2 regions of the Streptomyces sp. NPDC015127 genome follow, and region 1 is predicted to be linked to the other one. Evidence: predicted binding sites of a transcription regulator. Region 1 holds the regulator's gene; the other holds the start of a gene.
What was found. Region 1 encodes HspR, which represses chaperone genes until heat shock. Its sites were predicted from a motif close to TTGAGNNNNNNNNNCTCAA; they were not measured.
Positions count from the first base shown of each region.

Region 2: lon (endopeptidase La) is a predicted target of HspR. The motif match lies at 5,140-5,158, and genes of this name have one in related genera.

Region 1 covers NZ_JBIBVE010000009.1:305,445-312,474, forward strand. Annotated here, with positions in the region: gene ACF08N_RS20015 (ABC transporter permease) at 1-759, opposite strand, end outside; gene ACF08N_RS20020 (ABC transporter ATP-binding protein) at 1,098-1,805, opposite strand; gene ACF08N_RS20025 (hypothetical protein) at 1,886-2,260, opposite strand; gene ACF08N_RS20030 (hypothetical protein) at 2,613-3,119, shown strand; gene ACF08N_RS20035 (heat shock protein transcriptional repressor HspR) at 3,401-3,871, opposite strand; gene dnaJ (molecular chaperone DnaJ) at 3,873-5,051, opposite strand; gene grpE (nucleotide exchange factor GrpE) at 5,155-5,808, opposite strand; gene dnaK (molecular chaperone DnaK) at 5,805-7,030, opposite strand, start outside.
Region 2 covers NZ_JBIBVE010000008.1:280,705-287,734, reverse strand. Annotated here, with positions in the region: gene ACF08N_RS18230 (multifunctional oxoglutarate decarboxylase/oxoglutarate dehydrogenase thiamine pyrophosphate-binding subunit/dihydrolipoyllysine-residue succinyltransferase subunit) at 1-1,251, opposite strand, end outside; gene ACF08N_RS18225 (ATP-binding protein) at 1,563-2,666, opposite strand; gene ACF08N_RS18220 (response regulator transcription factor) at 2,663-3,400, opposite strand; gene ACF08N_RS18215 (spermidine synthase) at 3,504-4,199, opposite strand; gene ACF08N_RS18210 (GNAT family N-acetyltransferase) at 4,343-4,984, opposite strand; gene lon (endopeptidase La) at 5,181-7,030, shown strand, end outside.

The DNA.
Region 1 (7,030 bases):
CCCGAACAAGCCGGGGCCACGCACCGCGAGGAAGAACATGACAGGACACAATGCGGCAAGACGGGGCAACCAGGCGGATGGGACCGTGCTGTGGGGCCGCGTACCGACAGTGCTCCGGCGCTGTGCGAGGTCGGCCACGACTGCTGCCGCCACAACGGCCAGGAGCGCCGCAACAGGCGTGAGCCCGGCCCACCAGCCGTACTCGCGCAGATACGCGGACGATATGACGTAGTCGGTGTAGGGGACGTGGATGTCATACAGCAAGGCCGAGGCGACAGCTGCGGCACCGAGCAGCGCGCCGAACAGGACCGGATGCCCAGCCTCCCCGACGGCTACGAGGGCACGATCCCTGCGCCGCCCGCCGAGCGCGGCGACCAGTGCGGTCCTGCGGTCGCGGGCGTGCGCCCCCGTGCGCGCGGCGACCACCAGCAGGACGAGGCCCGGCAGGACGAACATGCCGGCCACGGCGGCCTGGAACATCCACTCAGCTTTGTCGTCCTGTCGTCCCGAGCCGGGCTCCAGGCCGGCATCGAGTCGGCCGCTGGCCGGGCCGAAACCGGTGACGACCTCGTTCGGCCATTCGGCGCTGAGGCCTTCGCGCGGGCGGACGTAGGCGAGCCATTCGGTCGGCTCGTCCAGGCCGGATGACTGAATGGTGCCGGTCAGTTCGCCGTATCGGTGGTCGATGCCCTCATCTGCACCCGCTTCCCTCAGGGCCGGAGACAGCACTGCCTCACCGGGCGCCGGCCAGCGTTCCACTCCGGGCGGCAGCGGGGCGTTGCCCTGGTGCGGGGCCAGGTATACGACGCTGAAACGCCGCTCGCCGTCCAGGGAGTCGGAACCCACGAGCCAGATGGTGGAGTCACGCGAGCGGTCTGGAGCCTGCTCTGCCAGTACTGGGGTTCTGCCGACCCGGCGTTCCTCCTTGCCGGCGTACACGGCGTGCACCGCGACAAGGCTGCCCAGCCCAAGAGTGAGGACCGCGGTGGCGAGAAGAAGCGCGACGAAGCGCACGCCACCGGCTTCGGCCCGTCGGCCGGCGGTACGCCCGGCGGCGAGGAGCTGGCGTGCCAGCCCCCCAGTGTCAGTGGTGACCATCACTCCACCCCTCGGGTGGAGGCCTGCTCCAGGGTCCCGGCCGCAAGCCGCAGGGTGCGGTCCGCACGGGCGGCGATGCCCGGATCGTGGGTGACCACGAGCAGTCCGCAGGCGTACTGCCGAGGCAGGGCGAACAGCATCTCGGCGGTCTTGTCACGGGTCTCGGCGTCCAGTGCACCCGTCGGCTCGTCGGCCAGCAGGAGAGCCGGCTCGTTGATCAGGGCGCGTGCCACTGCCGTACGCTGCCGCTCCCCGCCGGACAGTTCCTGACTCGTCGCCGCCTGCGGCACCCCGAGCTCGTCGAGGAGCCTCTGTGCCCGCTCCCGCACATCGCGACGGCTGCGACGAGACAGCAGGGCCGCGAGAACGACGTTGTCCAGCGGGCTCAGTTCCGGGAGGAGTTCACCGAACTGGAAGACCATGCCGATCGACTGCGCACGCAATTGGGCCAGCCGGGCGTTCCGCAGGCCGGCGATCTCGGTACCGGTCACTGTGACCGATCCGCTGTCCGGTCTGATCAGGCCGAGCACGCACGACAGCAGCGTGCTCTTTCCGGAGCCGGAAGGCCCGGTCACGGCGATCGACTCGCCTGCCCGCAACGACAGGGCAAGACCATCGAACAGCAGCCGCTCACCGATCGCATGCCGTAGTCCCGCGATCTCAAGTACCTGCCGCGCGTTCCCTGCGGCACCGTGTTCTGTCCCCACTCGTCCTGTCCTCACTGCATGTGCCCGAAAACACGGAAAGCGGTGGGGCGTTCCGGAACGCCCCACCGCATCACTGTCTCCTAGATACCGTCACCGGGTCGGTCGTCAGGGCCACAGCGGTCCGGGCTGAGCTGAACGTTGACGCAGGCGGTCACCTTGCGGACGTAGTTGATCTCGTCCATGCCGCTGTAGACGGTGTAGCTGTAGCCCTTGGAGTTGTCGAGGCGCAGGCCGGTGTTGTATCGCCGGTCGTACAGGGTGTAGACGGAGTGGCTGTCTCGCGCGGTGTCCTTGACGGCCACCTGGCCGTTGGTGCCGTGGCTCCAGGCCGACGCTCCGTAGACCGACGAGTCCAGGTTCTCCCCGGCTCCGGCGTAAGCCTGGCCGGCCCCTGACAGCGCGAGCACGGCCGCGCCACCCACCAGGATCTTGGCTGCAGTTCTGCCGATGGACATGAATCCTCCCCTGTTGTTCGAGTCACTGAACATGCGGACGCGGTGAAGGCTTGTTCTCCCACCGGTCTGGGCTCCGTAGGCCGGCGCCCATCGCGTCTCCCGCCGCCGCGTCGTCGACTCTCGCCCAACCACGACGCAGCCGCCACAGTCATGTTGTTGCACTGCACGAAGCGGAGCTGTGCACAGGCGTCGCCGACACCGCACACCGAACTCCCCCGCAACAGCGCCTGGTTAGACTCCAGGTCACCGGCCGGAGCGGCCTTGTGCCAGGGCGGGACCGAGAATCCTGCCCGGCGTGCGCAGGGGTTGGTCGGGGCGGCGGACGACCGGGGGTGACGCAATGGGATCAGACATGTCCGGGCTGGGACTCTCCGTCCCGGAAGAGGCCGTGTACCGGGACTTCCTGAGGAACCTGGACACCTCCGACGACGAGATCCACACACTGCTGGGACTGGATCGGCACGAGGTGGGCGCGAGCGTGCGCCCGGCTGTGTGTGCTGAGAGTGCCGAACCTCACCGGACCGGGCCCGCTCGCCTCCGCGGACCCGGAGACTCCCGCCGGCGGCTGGCGCTGGCCGTGGAGACCGTGCTCACGCCGGCTCTGGGCGGCACCGGCGAATCGCCGGAGATGCTCCTGCGGCTCGAAACCGCCGAGGGCGCCGAGGGGTTGGCCGTCCATTCGGCGGCCGCCGGTGCGTACGGCGAGGGGGAGTCCGCCCTCTCCCAGGACCTGCTCGCCCGGTTCGTCGACGGCGCCGCATCCCCCCGGACTGTCACTGCGCGGGGCAGGGTCGCCGGCGGCACGACTCCGAAGCCGTCCGAGCGTCTGGCGCTGCTGCGGAAGTGGACCGGCGGATGAGGCGGTTGCTGCGCCCCATGCCGGTGTGCGCGATCACCGGCCCCGTACGGGCCGAACACGGCCACGCCCCGGACGCGTACGTCGAGATCGGCTCCCTCACCTAGGCACACCGGAACCCTGCTGGCGCGGCCGGCCGACGCCGGGCGGCTCTACCGGCAATCGGCTGACGGTATGTCAGCTTCCTGCCCGGGGCCCGGCACCTTCCTGCCGCGCCGCCGCCGTGGCCCCGGACACACGAAAGGGCCGGAGAGCACACGCTCCCCGGCCCTCACGCACATGGATCAGGACGATCTGCCGCCCTGGTCGGGCCGCTTGGGACGCCACACCACCAGCGCACTCGTCTGCTGCACGTCCTGGTACGGCACGAGGTCGCGCCGGTAGGAGGCATGGACCTGCGCCTCACGCTGCTGCATCGCCGCCGCAGCGCCCTCCACGGCCGCCGACAGCTCGGCGACACGGGCCTGGAGCGCCGCGACCTGGTTCTCCAGCTCGATGATGCGCTTGATCCCGGCCAGGTTGATGCCCTCGTCCTGCGACAACTGCTGGACGGTGCGCAGCAGTTCGATGTCGCGGGCCGAGTAGCGCCGGCCCCGTCCGGCCGTGCGGTCGGGGGAGACGAGGCCCAGGCGGTCGTACTGCCGCAGGGTCTGCGGGTGCAGGCCCGACAGCTGCGCGGCCACCGAGATGACGTACACCGGCGACTCGTCGGTCAGTTCGTAGGGGCTGCGACTGCGTCCCGGACGGCCCTCCATGTCATGCTCCCTTCGCGGCCTGGAACAGCTCGGCCCGCGGGTCCTCCTCCGCGGTGGCTTCGCGGTAGGCCTCCAGCGCTTCCTTCGCCTTGTCGCTGAGCTCGGTCGGCACGGCCACCTCGATGGTGACCAGCAGGTCCCCGCGCGTGCCGTCCTTGCGGACGGCACCCTTGCCGCGGGCGCGCATCGTGCGGCCGTTGGGCGTGCCCGCGGGGAGCTTCAGCGTGACCGCGGGGCCGCCGAGGGTGGGCACCTTCACCTCGCCGCCGAGCGCCGCCTCCGCGTAGGTGACGGGCACGGTGACGGTCAGGTTGTCGTCCCTGCGGCCGAAGACCGGGTGGGCGTCGACATGGACCACGACGTACAGGTCGCCGGCCGGTCCACCGCGCTCGCCGGGCGCGCCCTTGCCGCGCAGCCGGATGCGCTGCCCGTCGGACACCCCCGCCGGGATGCGCACCTGCATGGTGCGCGAGGAGCGGGCGCGTCCGCTGCCCTTGCAGACGTCGCAGGGCGTCTCGGCGATCAGACCGCGCCCCTTGCAGTCCACGCACGGGTCGGTCAGCGAGAAGGATCCGCTGCCGCCGCGCGAGACCTGGCCGGTGCCGACGCAGGTCGGGCACACCCGGGGCGTGCCGTTCTTGTCGCCGGTGCCCGAGCAGGCCTTGCAGGGCGCCTGGCTGGACATCCGCAGCGGGACCGTGGCCCCGTCGACCGCCTCGGTGAAGCTGAGCGTCACCTCGGACTCGATGTCCTGGCCGCGGCGCGGCTGGGTGCGGGTGCCCGCGCCGGCGCCCCGGTTGAACAGGCCGCCGAACACGTCGCCCAGGCCGCCGCCGAAACCGCCGGCGCCGCTCTGGCCCCCGCCCGGGGCGCCACCGAAGAGGTCGCCCAGGTCGAAGTTGAAGGTGCCGCCGGCGCCGGGACCGGGCCGGAAGCCGCCGTTGCCGAAGAGGGCGCGGGCCTCGTCGTACTCCTTGCGCCGCTTGGGGTCGCCGAGGATGTCGTTCGCCTCGGAGATCTCCTTGAAGCGCTCCTCGGCCTTGACGTCGCCCTTGTTGGCGTCCGGGTGGTTCTCGCGGGCGAGCTTCCGGTACGCCTTCTTGATCTCGGCCTCGGTGGCGTCCTTGGGGACGCCGAGAACCTTGTAGTAGTCCTTCTCGACGAAGTCCTTCGTGCTCATCGACGTCCCTCCTCCCGGACGTTTCCTGCGTCAGCCCGCAGGGTTCGTGCCCCGGCTCCGCGTGGGCTCGCGACTCCCGGCCCCTCATCCACGCGGCGCCAGATCACGCACCCTCCTCCGGGCCACCGCTCTCCTCGTCGGCCGGCTTCTCTTCCTTTGCCGCCGCCGGCGCCGCGCCCGGCTGGGGCTCGGCCACCGCGACCCGCGCGGGGCGGATCGTGCGCTCGCCGATGCGGTACCCCGGCTGGAGGACCGCGACGCACGTCGTCTCCGTGACGTCGGGCGCGTACGAGTGCATCAGGGCCTCGTGCACGGTCGGGTCGAAGGGCTCGCCCTCCTTGCCGAACTGCTGCAGACCCATCTTGGCCGCGGCGGTCTCCAGGGACTCGGCGACGGACTTGAACCCGCCCACCAGCTCCCCGTGCTCCCTCGCGCGGCCGATGTCGTCGAGCACGGGCAGCAGCTCGGTCAGAAGCGTCGCCGTGGCGATCTCCTTGACCGTGATCCTGTCGCGCTCCACGCGGCGGCGGTAGTTCTGGTACTCGGCCTGGAGCCGCTGGAGGTCGCCCGTGCGCTCGTTGAGCGCGGTGCGGACCTGGTCCAGCTGCGCGGTCAGGCCGGCGATCTTCGCTTCGTCCCCTGCCGGGGCCGCCGAGCCCTCCTTCTCGGAGGACTCGGCGGTCTCAGCGGCGTCCTCAGGGGTGGCGCCGGAGGGGACGTCGGGCTTCTCGTCGAAGCCCGGGGTCTCCTCCGTCATGCGGCACCACCCTTGGCGTCCTTCTCGTCGTCCACGATCTCGGCGTCGACGACGTCGTCGTCGGCCTTGGCCTCACCGGCACCGGCACCCGCGGCCGCGCCCTCGGGGGCGGCGTTCGCGTACAGCGCCTGGCCGAGCTTCTGGCTGACCGCGGCGACCTTCTCGGTCGCGGTGCGGATCTCGGCCGTGTCCTCGCCCTTGAGCTTCTCCTTCAGCTCGCCGACGGCGGTCTCGACCTCGGTCTTCACCTCGGCGGGAACCTTGTCCTCGTTGTCCTTGAGGAACTTCTCCGTCTGGTAGACGAGCTGCTCGCCCTGGTTGCGGGTCTCGGCGGCCTCGCGGCGGCGGTGGTCCTCGTCCGCGTACTGCTCGGCCTCCTGGCGCATGCGGTCGACCTCGTCCTTCGGCAGCGAGGAGCCGCCGGTGACGGTCATCTTCTGCTCCTTGCCCGTGCCCAGGTCCTTCGCGGTCACGTGCATGATGCCGTTGGCGTCGATGTCGAACGAGACCTCGATCTGCGGGACACCGCGCGGGGCCGGCGGCAGACCGGTCAGCTCGAACATGCCGAGCTTCTTGTTGTACGCCGCGATCTCGCGCTCGCCCTGGTAGACCTGGATCTGCACGGACGGCTGGTTGTCCTCGGCCGTCGTGAAGATCTCCGAACGCTTCGTCGGGATCGTGGTGTTGCGCTCGATGAGCTTGGTCATGATGCCGCCCTTGGTCTCGATACCGAGGGACAGCGGGGTCACGTCGAGGAGCAGGACGTCCTTGACCTCACCCTTGAGGACACCGGCCTGGAGCGAGGCGCCGATCGCGACGACCTCGTCCGGGTTCACACCCTTGTTGGCGTCCTTGCCGCCGGTGAGCTCCTTGACGAGCTCGGCGACGGCGGGCATACGGGTCGAGCCGCCGACCAGGACCACGTGGTCGATCTCGGACAGCTGGATGCCGGCGTCCTTGATGACGTTGTGGAACGGGGTCTTGCAGCGCTCCAGCAGGTCGGCCGTCAGCTGCTGGAACTGGGCGCGGGTGAGCTTCTCGTCCAGGTGCAGCGGGCCCTCGGCGGAGGCCGTGATGTACGGCAGGTTGATCGTCGTCTCGGTCGAGGACGACAGCTCGATCTTCGCCTTCTCCGCGGCCTCGCGCAGACGCTGGAGAGCCATCTTGTCCTTGGACAGGTCGACGCCGTGACCGCCCGCGAACTGCTTCACCAGGTAGTCGA
Region 2 (7,030 bases), on a different contig from region 1:
GTCGTGCGAGGCGTCGATGTCCTTGAGCCAGCGGACCGGCTCGTAGGGGATGCGCAGCGACTCGAAGATCTCGTCGTAGAAGTTCTCCTCGCCGAGGAGGAAGTTGGCGACGACCCGCAGGAACTCGCCCGACGCGGCGCCCTGGATGACGCGGTGGTCGTACGTGCTCGTGAGGGTCATCACCTTGGAGATGCCCAGCTTGTTCAGGGTGTCCTGGGAGGTGCCCTGGAACTCGGCGGGGTAGTCCATGGAGCCGACGCCCATGATGACCGACTGTCCGGGCATCAGACGCGGCACGGAGTGGACGGTGCCGAGGCCGCCCGGGTTGGTCAGCGAGACGGTGACGCCGGTGAAGTCGTCCATCGTCAGCTTGTTGTTGCGGGCGCGGCGGACGATGTCCTCGTAGGCCTGCCAGAACTCGAAGAAGTTCAGCGTCTCGGCCTTCTTGATGCCCGCGACGACCAGCTGGCGGTCGCCGTTGGGCTTCACCAGGTCGATGGCCAGACCGAAGTTCACGTGGTCCGGCTTGACGAGGGTCGGCTTGCCGTCCTTCTCCGCGTAGCTCCAGTTCATCGACGGCATGGCCTTGATGGCCTGCACCATCGCGTAGCCGATGAGGTGGGTGAAGGAGATCTTCCCGCCCCGGGCCCGCTTGAGGTGGTTGTTGATGACGATGCGGTTGTCGAACAGCAGCTTCACCGGGACGGCGCGCACGGACGTGGCCGTGGGCACCTCCAGGGAGGCGTTCATGTTCTTCGCGACCGCGGCGGCCGGGCCGCGCAGCGTCAGGAGCTCGGGACCGGCGGGCGCCTCGGCCTCGGGCTTGTCCGCGGGCTTCGCGGTGGGTGCCGGGGCCGGCGCGGCCTTCGGCGCCGGAGCCGCGGCCTTGGCCGGAGCGGCCGGAGCCGGGGCGGCCTGCGCGGGGGCGGCGGGCTGGGCCGCGGGCTTCGCCGGAGCGGCGGAGGCAGCCTGTGCGGGTGCCGCCTCCTGCGCCGCGGGCGCGCTCGGGGTCGTGGTGGGGGCAGCGGCAGCGGCCGCCGGCTTGTCCTTGTCCGCCGTGCCGGCAGCGCCCGGCTTGTAGTCGGCGAAGAAGTCCCACCAGGCGCGATCGACCGAATTCGGGTCCTGGAGGTACTGCTGGTAGATCTCGTCGACGAGCCACTCATTGGCACCGAACGCGGCGGCAGGGTTCTGACCCTGCCCGCCTTGGTCGGTCGAGATGCTCGAGTTACTGGGGGACTGAGACGACACGGCGAGAACCGCCCTCTTCCGCTTCACAAGGTGATGGACAGCGGAAATAAAGGCTACGCCTCCCTGGCCGGGAGGTGCAGGCCGGGCGGGTCATCGTCGTGCAAGTCACACCGAAAGGCGGGTTTCGGGGTTGTGAATGGCGGGAAACAAGCGAGGTTCCTCCCCCAGAGCCCCTTCGGGGCATGGGGGTACCCCCATGTGAGGGTAGGCGTCATCGCGGCTGCAGCCCTGTGGCCTGCAGTCTTTCCCTCGTCCGGAACGAGCCCTGCCCACATACACGCAGAACAAGCCCCTCCGGTTCGAACCCTACGTCAACCTCTCGGTGACGGGAGGCCTGGCAGAGTGACGCGGATCCGGCAGCCGCGGGCGGATTCGGCCACGCCGATGTGGCCGCCGTGCAGGTCCACCGCCCAGCGGGCGATCGCGAGGCCCAGACCCGTACCGCCGTCGCTGCCCGGGCCGTGGGGCGAGGCGACCTGGCCCCGGTTGAACCGCTCGAAGACCCGGTGGCGGTCCTTCTCCGGGATGCCGGGCCCCTCGTCGACCACTTCCAGGTCCAGCGACTCCCGGCCCTGGCCGCGCCTGGCCCGTACCGTCACGCGGCCGTGCGGCGGCGAGTGCTTCACCGCGTTGTCGATGAGGTTCGCCACCACCTGGTGCAGCCGCTCGGCGTCCGCGTGCGCGGTCAGCTCCGGCGGGGACACGTCCAGGTGCAGGTGGACGTCGGTACGGGTGTGGTGGCCGGAGCCGGAGGCGAGGCCGCGCTGGGAGGACGCGAGATTCGCCTCCTTCAGCACTCCGGACAGATAGGGCCACACCTCGAACCGGCGGGCCTTGAGCGGCAGCACACCGTTGTCGAGCCGGGACAGGTCCAGCAGCGTCTCCACGAGCCGGCCGAGGCGCTCGGTCTGCTTCAGCGCCGTGCGCATCGTCTCCGGATCGGCGGCGGAGACCCCGTCGACCACGTTCTCCAGCACGGCGCGCAGCGCGGCGATCGGCGTGCGCAGCTCGTGCGAGACATTGGCGACCAGCTCCTTGCGGTGCCGGTCCACGGCCTCCAGGTCGTCGGCCATGCGATTGATCGTGGAGGCCAGGTCGCCCAGCTCGTCGCGGCGGTCGGCGCCGCGGACCCTGCGGGTGTAGTCGCCGTGCGAGATGCCCTTGGCGACCGTGTTCATCTCGTCCAGCGGCGCGGTCAGGCCGTGCGCCACGAACTGCGTGATCAGCAGGGTGGCGATGATCGTGAAGACGGTGATGAAGCGGATCTCGGTCTTGCTGTGGAAGGCCATCAGCATCAGACCGGTGGTGATGAAGACCGAGACGACGACGAGCGTACTGAGCTTGGTCTTGATCGAGACCGCGAGGGAGGCGGCGCCCTGCCGCCCGCGCACTCGGCCGCAGGGCCGCGGGGTCATGGCGTCGGCGTCTCCAGCGCGTACCCGACGCCGTGGACCGTGCGGATCCGCTCGGCCCCGATCTTCCGGCGGAGCGCCTTGATGTGGCTGTCGACGGTGCGGGTGCCGGAGGCGTCCGCCCAGTCCCACACCTCGGCCAGCAGCTGCTCGCGGGAGAGCACCGCGCGGGGGGTGTTCGCCAGGCACACCAGCAGGTCGAACTCCGTGGGTGTCAGATGCACGTCCTCCGCCCGCACGCGCACCCGGCGCTGGGCGTGGTCGATCTCCAGCTCGCCGAGGCGCAGAATGCCGCTACGGGGCGTGACGGCGGCGAGCGCGGCGCGTTCCACGCGGCGCAGCAGTACGTGCACCCGGGCGGCGAGCTCGCGCATCGAGAACGGCTTGGTCATGTAGTCGTCCGCGCCGACACCCAGACCGACGAGCATGTCGGTCTCGTCGTCACGGGCGGTGAGCATCAGCACCGGCACCGGCCGCTGGGCCTGGACCCGGCGGCACACCTCCAGGCCGTCGAAGCCGGGCAGCATCACGTCCAGGACCATCAGATCCGGCTGCCACGCCTCGGCCGCGTCCACGGCCGCGGGGCCGTCGAGGGCCGTCTGGACCAGGAAGCCCTCGGCCCGCAGCCGGGCGGCGATGGCGTCCACGATCGTGGCGTCGTCCTCGACGACCAGCACCCGGCGCTGGGCCCCGGGGGTGGCCGCGACCCCGTTGTGCGTGGTGTGTGTCTGCTCCATCGCCCCGCCCCTGTACCTGTTTCACCGCTAGCTGCACGTGGATCCGGATCGAGGTAGATCCCGTGTGTGTCCCAGCAGCGTAAGGGCATCGACGGGGTCCCGGCTACGCAGGGCGAACAGCGAGGTGGACCACGTCCGGTACGCCTCGGGCAAGGCGGATCTCTTCGGTTCTTACCCCGGTGAATCCGGCATTCCGCAACGCATCCTCGAATGCGGAGGAGGGCTGCGCGGACCACACGGCGAGTACGCCGCCGGGCCTCAACGCCCTTGCGCAGGCGGCGAGTCCGGCCTGGGAGTACAGCTCGCCGTTGTCCTCGGTGACCGTCCAATCGGGCCCGTTGTCGATGTCCAGACACAGTGCGTCGTACCGGTCGTCCGTGGTGCGCAGATGTGTCACGAGGTCCGTGTGAAGGATCACGCAGCGTGGATCGGCGAGGGCCTCGCCGGAGATCGCCGCGAGCGGCCCCGAGCGGTGCCAGTCGATGATCGCCTGCTCGCGCTCGACGACCGCGATCCGTCGCCAGCGCTCTCCGGCGGCGGCGTGCGCCAGGGAGAACCCGACCCCGAGTCCGCCGACGAGCACGCTCGGAGCGGCGTTCCCCGTCTCCAGGGTGTCGTACGCGGCGTCGACCAGCAGCCGCTCGGAACGCCCGTCGGAGGTGTCCATCAGGAAGCACCCGTTGGCGATGATCTCGTGCACGGCCGTGTCCCCCTCTCCGCGTCTGCGCAGCACGACCTCCCCGAAGGGCCCCTCGCGCCGGTCCAGGGTGACGGGGGCGTCGCTGACGGGGAACGGCATCGGGATGACCTCCGGGCGGCCGCGGGGTGACGGGCAGGGATCGACGCCATTTTGTCGGGCCGGCGGGGGGCGGGACAAACCTGTTCCGGAGCGCGGGGGCGTGGTCGGGCGGGGCCGCGGGCCGGGCCGGCGCCCCCGGCGACTCAGTCGGTGGCCTTTGCGTGGAAGAGGCTGACCAGTGGCGCCTGCACCTGCCAGCCCAGCGATTCGTACAGTGCCCGGCCGTCGGGGGTGCCGCCCAGCACGCCGGTCGTCGCGCCCTGCTCCAGCGCGGCGTTCTGGAGCGTGTGCATCACGAGCCTTCCCAGGCCCCGGCGGCGGTGCGCCGGGGCCGTCTCGATCTGGTCGGCGACGGCGGTGTCACCGGTGGGCGCGATCTGGCCGCGGGCGGCGAACGAGCCGTCACCGGCGACCACCAGGAGCCGGGTCACACCGCCGCGCGTCCAGCGCTTGAGCGTGTAGCCGTCCGGTACCGCGGGGGCCGGCATGCGCCGCAGCCGGGTCCGCATCAGCCAGCCGGGTTCGTCGACCTGCCAGTCGGGACCGGTCCAGGCGACGACGTCCTCGGGCTCGGCGAAGACCTTGAGCCACACGGTCGGTGCCGCGACCTCGGCGGCGACCTTGCGCACGGTGGCCTCGTCGTCGGCCGTCAGGACGTGCCGGGTGGCGTGCCCGACCTGGCCCACGTCGACCGTGAACCCCCATGGCCTGACCACGGGGTCGGCCGCGCCCCGGGACACGACCCAGCCGCGGACCCAGGCAGATGTAATGACTGAAGTCAGCATGGGGCTATTACACATGCTGGGCGGTGCAAGCGCCAGGGATTTCGCAAGCGCCAGGGATTCAAGGGGCCGCGTCTCCGGCATGCCCGTGTCGCAGCGCGAGAGGCCGATCGCTCAGAGCGAACAACGCGTGGGGAACATCCGGGGGCTCATGTGCATTGAGTCGGTACAGCTCAACTTGACTGCCTAAGGGGAGATCATGGCTGCCGATGTCACGGCTCACTCACCGCTTACTCTGCCCGTCCTGCCGCTGGACGACGAGGTCGTACTGCCCGGCATGGTCGTGCCGCTCGACCTGTCCGACACCGAAGTACGGGCCGCGGTCGAGGCCGCCCAGGCTGCCGCCCGTCCCTCCGGCAACAAGCCGAAGGTGCTGCTCGTTCCCCGCGTGGACGGCACGTACGCCGCGACCGGTGTGCTCGGCACGGTCGAGCAGGTCGGCCGGCTCTCCGACGGCGACCCCGGCGCGCTCATCCGCGGCGTCGGCCGCGTCCGTATCGGCGCAGGCACCACCGGTCCCGGCGCGGCCCTGTGGATCGAGGGCGCCGTGGTCGAGGAGACCGTTCCCGACCCGCTGCCCGGTGCCGTCACAGAGCTGGTCAAGGAGTACAAGGCACTCGCCACCGACTGGCTGAAGAAGCGCGGGGCCTGGCAGGTCGTCGACCGCGTGCAGCAGATCGAGGGCATCTCGCAGCTCGCCGACAACTCCGGGTACTCGCCGTTCCTGACCACCGCTCAGAAGATCGAGCTGCTGGAGACCACCGACCCGGTGGCCCGGCTCAAGCTCGCCACCCAGCAGCTGCGCGAGCACCTCGCCGAGCAGGACGTCGCCGAGTCCATCGCCAAGGACGTCCAGGAAGGCGTGGACAAGCAGCAGCGCGAGTTCCTGCTCCGCCGCCAGCTGGACGCCGTGCGCAAGGAGCTGCGCGAACTGGGCGGCCGGGAGGGCGAGGACGAGTCCGACGACTACCGCGCCCGCGTCGAGGCCGCCGACCTGCCCGAGAAGGTGCGCGAGGCCGCCCTCAAGGAGGTCGAGAAGCTGGAGCGCGCGAGCGACCAGTCGCCGGAGGGCTCCTGGATCCGCACCTGGCTCGACACCGTTCTCGAACTGCCGTGGAACGAGCGCACCGAGGACGCCTACGACATCCAGGGCGCCAAGGCGATTCTGGACGCCGAGCACGCCGGCCTCAAGGACGTGAAGGAGCGGATCACCGAGTACCTGGCGGTCCGCAAGCGGCGTGCCGAGCGCGGTCTCGGCGTCGTGGGCGGCCGCAGGGGCGGCGCGGTACTGGCCCTCGTCGGCCCGCCCGGCGTCGGCAAGACCTCGCTCGGCGAGTCCGTGGCGCACGCCATGGGCCGCACGTTCGTGCGCGTCGCGCTCGGCGGCGTACGGGACGAGGCGGAGATCCGCGGCCACCGGCGCACCTACGTCGGCGCCCTGCCCGGCCGTATCGTCCGCGCGATCAAGGAGGCCGGTTCCATGAACCCGGTCGTCCTGCTCGACGAGATCGACAAGGTCGGCTCCGACTTCCGCGGCGACCCGGCCGCGGCCCTGCTCGAAGTCCTCGACCCCGCGCAGAACCACACCTTCCGCGACCACTACCTGGAGGTCGAGCTCGACCTCAGCGACGTCGTCTTCCTCGCCACCGCCAACGTGCTGGAGGCCATCCCCGAGGCCCTGCTCGACCGGATGGAGCTCGTCAGACTCGACGGCTACACCGAGGACGAGAAGATCGTCATCGCCCGGGACCACCTCGTGCCGCGCCAGCTGGAGCGGGCGGGTCTGGAGACCGGCGAGGTGACGCTGGACGACTCGGCGCTGCGCAAGCTGGCGGGGGAGTACACCCGCGAGGCGGGCGTACGGAACCTGGAGCGGTCCATCGCGCGGCTGCTGCGCAAGGTGGCGGCCCAGCACGAAGTGGGCGACCGGGAGCTGCCGTTCACGGTCACCGACGATGAGCTGCGCGGGCTCGTCGGACGGCCGCACCACGTGCCCGAGTCCGCCCAGGACCCGGCCGAGCGCCGCACCGCGGTGCCCGGTGTGGCCAC